Regions from separate parts of the Actinoplanes sp. NPDC000266 genome, predicted to be linked through region 2. Evidence: riboswitches for the same ligand, from Rfam matches in the RefSeq annotation. Region 2 holds a riboswitch; the other holds the start of a gene.
The links. Region 2 has a riboswitch for cyclic di-AMP ahead of ACFY36_RS40555 (transglycosylase family protein). Riboswitches for the same ligand answer to the same signal wherever they lie in the genome.
Positions count from the first base shown of each region.

Region 1: another riboswitch for cyclic di-AMP. It lies ahead of ACFY36_RS37450 (C40 family peptidase); the one in region 2 lies ahead of ACFY36_RS40555 (transglycosylase family protein).

Region 1 covers NZ_JBIAZI010000010.1:432,780-435,231, reverse strand. Annotated here, with positions in the region: gene ACFY36_RS37450 (C40 family peptidase) at 55-879, opposite strand; cyclic di-AMP (ydaO/yuaA leader) riboswitch at 886-1,016, opposite strand; gene ACFY36_RS37445 (MurT ligase domain-containing protein) at 1,482-2,452, shown strand, end outside.
Region 2 covers NZ_JBIAZI010000012.1:262,838-265,289, reverse strand. Annotated here, with positions in the region: gene ACFY36_RS40565 ((2Fe-2S)-binding protein) at 1-507, shown strand, start outside; gene ACFY36_RS40560 (hypothetical protein) at 515-928, shown strand; cyclic di-AMP (ydaO/yuaA leader) riboswitch at 1,102-1,269, shown strand; gene ACFY36_RS40555 (transglycosylase family protein) at 1,272-1,931, shown strand; gene ACFY36_RS40550 (hypothetical protein) at 1,913-2,452, opposite strand, start outside.

The DNA of each region.
Region 1 (2,452 bases), on a different contig from region 2:
CCGGGGGGCCCCCCCCCCCCGGGCCCCCCCCCTCTGAGTTACTGTCGTGGGCCGTTAGACGAGGCGGCGGACCACGTAGTTCGTGCTGATCATTTTGCGCTTCGAGACGCGGGCGCCCGTGTGCGGCGAGTCGTACATGTAGCCGTTGCCGGCGTAGATGGCCGCGTGGTAGCCGTACGAGCCGTTGCGGAAGATGATCAGGTCGCCGGCCTTCTTGGCGCTCTTCGAGACCGAGCGGCCGACCTTCTGCTGCGTGTTGGCCTTGTGGGCCAGGTTCTTGCCGGCGGCCTTCTTGTAGACGTACTTCGTGAAGCCCGAGCAGTCGAAGCGGCTCGGACCCGAAGCGCCGAACAGGTACAGCGCGCCGGTGTGCTTCTGAGCCTCGGCGAGGACCTTGGCGCCGCTGGCCACGACCTTCACCGAGAGACGGCCGCCCACCTGCGGGGCGAACGTCGAGGTGCCCAGGTAGACCATGCGGAGCGAGCCGCTGACCTTGGGCTGGCCGTACAGGGCGACGGCGCCGTTCTTGTTCACCTTGCCGGAGGCCCAGTTCTGCCACTTGCCGTTACGCAGCGCCTGGAGGCGTACGTATCCGGAAGTGACGGCCTTGCCGTTGGTGGGGTTGAGGTAGCGGGCGGTCACCTTGACCTTGGCTCCCCACGCGAGCGTCCGGGTGCTGACGCTGGTGCGGACCGTGGGCTTGACCTTCGCCGCGGCCTTCGCGGTGGCGACCTGCGCCACTACGGGGGCGGGGGTTGCGGCGTGCGCGGCCGGCGTGGAGACCAGCTGGCCGGCGCAGAGGCAGAGACCCAGAGACAGCGCGATCTTGCCGGCACCGGCGGACACGCGGCGGCCCCGGCTCGAACGTTGTTCGTGCACGGTAGAGATATCCCTCCGGCACGCCTGCGAGGTTAGCTGTCGGGTTCGGGCGGGAAGGCTTGCCCGGCCGCTGGGAGGCGGCTTCACCCCAAGGTCTCTCCGTTGGCCGCCACCGGAGCGGGTGGCGCGGAGGAGACCGCTATTTGGGTCCCCCGTCCCTGCCCCCGTATGCCTTTGTGGTCGTACGTGGTGCTCATGATCGCGCTGCCTGGCCCGGGGCAGGGCTCGGCGTGAACCGGGCGGCGCAAGCCTCCAGCGGATTGCTGTCGGCCCAACCTTGGTACCTGAGATCCGGCTGAAGCGGCGGAATCGGTTCAGTAACCGAGAGTAGTTGGCACATGAGAGGGTGTCCGATTTGTGATCGCCCCGTAACTTTTGCCAGCACGCCTCGTGATCAGCCAAATACGATTTGTCGAAGGTTACGGGTGAATCAGAACACATAATTGCTCGTCACCCGCAGGGTGGCGGCCACCTGATATTCACTCTTCCGCCGTCTAAACCCTTCCTACCGGGCGAAATCCGCTCCCCCGAACAGCCGGCAGCGGCGACAACTCGACGTAACGTCCCGTTCCGGTACCCTCGTCGCCGTGACGGACGGGAAGATGCCCCTGCGTGCCAAGGTCGCGACCTCCGTGTCGAAGACCGCGGCGGCGCTCTCCAGGGCCGCGGGACGCGGCGACGGCTCGGTCATCGGCGGCTGGATCGGTCTCAAGATCGATCCTGAGCTGCTGAGCCACTTGGCGACCGGACGCGCGATCGCGCTCGTCTCGGGCACCAACGGCAAGACCACGACGACCCGGCTGGCGGCCGCCGCGCTCGGCGTCCTCGGCCCGGTCGCCACCAACTCCTTCGGCGCCAACATGCCCACCGGGCACACGTCGGCGCTGGCCAAGGCCGGTCAGACGCCGTTCGCGGTGCTGGAGGTCGACGAGCACTACCTCCCCCGGGTCATCGGCGAGACCAAGCCGCGGGTGGTGGCCCTGCTCAACCTCTCCCGCGACCAGCTCGACCGGGCCAAGGAGGTGGCGATGATGGCGCAGCTGTGGCGCACCGCCCTCGCCGGCCACCCGGATGTGAACGTGGTCGCCAACGCCGACGACCCGATGGTCGTGTGGGCCGCCTACGGATCGCAGAAGGTGACCTGGTTCAGCGCCGGCCAGCGCTGGCAGGACGACTCGTGGGTGTGCCCCGAGAGCGGCGACCCGATCGAGCGGGAGAACGGCGACTGGTGGTGCACCGGTTGCCCGCTGCGGCGGCCGATACCGCAGTGGCGCGTCGAGGACGAGGGCGTGATCGACCCGCGCGGCGACTGGCACCTGGTCAAGCTCCAGCTGCCGGGCACGGTCAACCTCGGTAACGCGGCGACCGCCCTGGCCGTGGCGGCCGAGTTCGGGGTACGCCCGATCGAGGCCCTCCCCCGGCTCTCCACGGTCACCTCGATCGCGGGCCGCTACGCGCAGGTCGACCGGGACGGCCGCAACATCCGGCTGCTCCTGGCCAAGAACCCGGCCAGCTGGCTCGAGGCGTTCGACATGGCCGAGCAGGCGCCGACACTGCTCTCCATCAACGCCCG
Region 2 (2,452 bases):
GCCGTCTTCGGCTGGGTGGCGGCACGGCGGGTGCCCCATCTCACGACGGCGCAGGTCCTGGTGCGGTTCGACGACCGGTACGCGCCGGCGCGGCTGGGGCTGCGGGCGGACGTGCCGGTGTCCGTGCTGCCGGGCGATCCGCTGGCCGGGACCGGGGAACCTCGGGTCCGCGTGGTCGGTGACGAGGGCGCGCTGCTGGCCACCCTGCGCCGCACTTTGCTCGACGAGCACGTCACCCCGCTGCTCGACACCGTCCTGGGCGCCACCCGGGTCGGCCGCCGGCTGCTGCTGGGCTCGCTCTCGGCGGGAATCGCCCACGCGGCCCAGCGGGCGGCCGTCGTGGCCGGCGCGCCGCCGGGGGAGATGACCGGGCAGGTGCTGCGGACGCTGGGCGTGGAGGGGCTGGTCGAGTGGAACGCCGAGCGGGTCCGCCGCCGGACCTGTTGTCTCGCGTTCACGATCCCGCATCAGCGGCTGTGCGCCGACTGTTCGATCAGAGATCGATGAACCGCACATGGGAGCGCTCCCGTATGGGTACGTGGGAGGCATGCTCATGGCGCTGTTGCTCGATCTCGCGAACATCCTCGGTGGGTTGCTGCTGGCCGCGGCGCTGCTGCGGCAGATTCCGCGCGTCGGCGGTGGGATCGGCGGATTCGCCGACAAGGTGGGGCCGTGGGGCTGGGTGGTCGGCGTCGTCGCCCTGGTGGCCGGCGGCTACTACCTGCTGGTGCACCTGTTCGACGGCCCGCACGTCTTCCACTTCGAGGTGGTCGGCATCGCCGTCGGCGTGGCCCTGCTGTGGGACCGCCTGACCGGCCGCAAACCCGCGGAGGCCGGCTCGGCGCCGTTCGGCCGGGGACTGCTGCTGGCGATCTTCGGCATCATCGCGATCGTCGTCGGCCTTCAGGGCCTGGTAACGCCGGACTGATCGGGCCTGGTCGCAGCCTTGATCGACGGCCACCGCAAAGCGGGGCGAAAATGGGCACATTCCCCGCCCGGGCGTACTGAGAACAACGTCACGATCGCCCTTCGGGGCTTTGCCGAGGGTCGCGGGGCGTGGTTACGGTCGGCCGGTCCCACGATCGTGGGCACCGCGGGCGGAACGCCGAGTCCTGCCGCCGCCCGACGGAATCAACTCAGGCATGGAGCGGGGGACCCACACGTTCTCCGGCACGCCGTCGCGCGTGCCTCGGGGTGAAGCCGCCACGCGCGGCCGGGCACCTCAGCCCGAACCCGACAGCTCACCTCGTAGGCGTGGAGGTTGTTCTTCCATGGCACAAACCCGTAAGCACACCGTCGCGCTCGGCCTGACCACCGCCGGCGTGGCCGGCGCGTTCGCTCTCTTCGGCGCGGCCCAGCCCGCCCAGGCCGCGGGCAGCGTCAACTGGGACGCCGTCGCCCAGTGCGAGTCCAGCGGAAACTGGAGCATCAACACCGGCAACGGCTACTACGGTGGCCTCCAGTTCAGCAAGAGCACCTGGAAGGCCTACGGCGGCGGCAAGTACGCCAGCACCGCCAACAAGGCGAGCCGCAGCGAGCAGATCGCCATCGCCGAGAAGGTTCTCGACGGTCAGGGCATCGGCGCCTGGCCGGTCTGCGGCAAGAAGGCCGGCTCGTCCAAGAGCTACAAGGGCACCAACACCAGCGGCGCCTCGGAGAAGAAGTCGGCCAGCGCGAAGAAGTCGACCACGCAGAAGAAGTCGACCTCGACCCACAAATCGACCAAGTCGACCACCAAGAGCGCCACCACGACCCACAAGTCGACGACCAGGACGACCGGCGACTTCTACGTGGTCCGGGCCGGTGACACCCTGGCCAAGATCGCCAACCGCTACCAGATCGACGGCGGCTGGGAGCGGCTCGCCGAGCTCAACAAGAGCATCATCGACGACCCGAACCTGATCTTCCCGGGTCAGCGCATCGCGATCTGAGCAACCTCCCCGAACACCACCCGGCGTCGCGCCCTGACCTCGGTGTTCCCCCGCACCGGGGCCGGGGCCGCCGCCAGCACCGCGGCGGCCTGCGATTCCTCGCGCAGGCTGCTCGCGGCGCGCTGGGCCAGCGAGGCGTCGTGCCAGGCCGTGGTCTCGGCCTCGACCGCCAGGTCGTAGCTCTGGCGCAGCCACGCGGCCGAGGCCCGGGCGATCACCAGCTCCTGGTCGACCGGGTGGAGCCGGGCGTCCCAGCCGTTGCGCCCGGCGATCGCGTCGCCCAGCGCCGAGGCCGGCAGTTCGCCCCGGCTGACCGCGGCCGAGACCGCCTGGTGCAGGAAGCGCTCGCGGGCCGCGTACTCCTCACAGGTCCGCACCGACCACGGCGTGCCCCACGCCGCCGCCGAGGCGGCGGTGCGCACCCGGGCGTCCGCCTCGAGCCAGGCCTCGTACGCCGTGTTCACCGAGGCCGACGCCTGCTCCCAGATCTCCTGCCAGCGGGCCGCCGAAGCCGCCGCCCG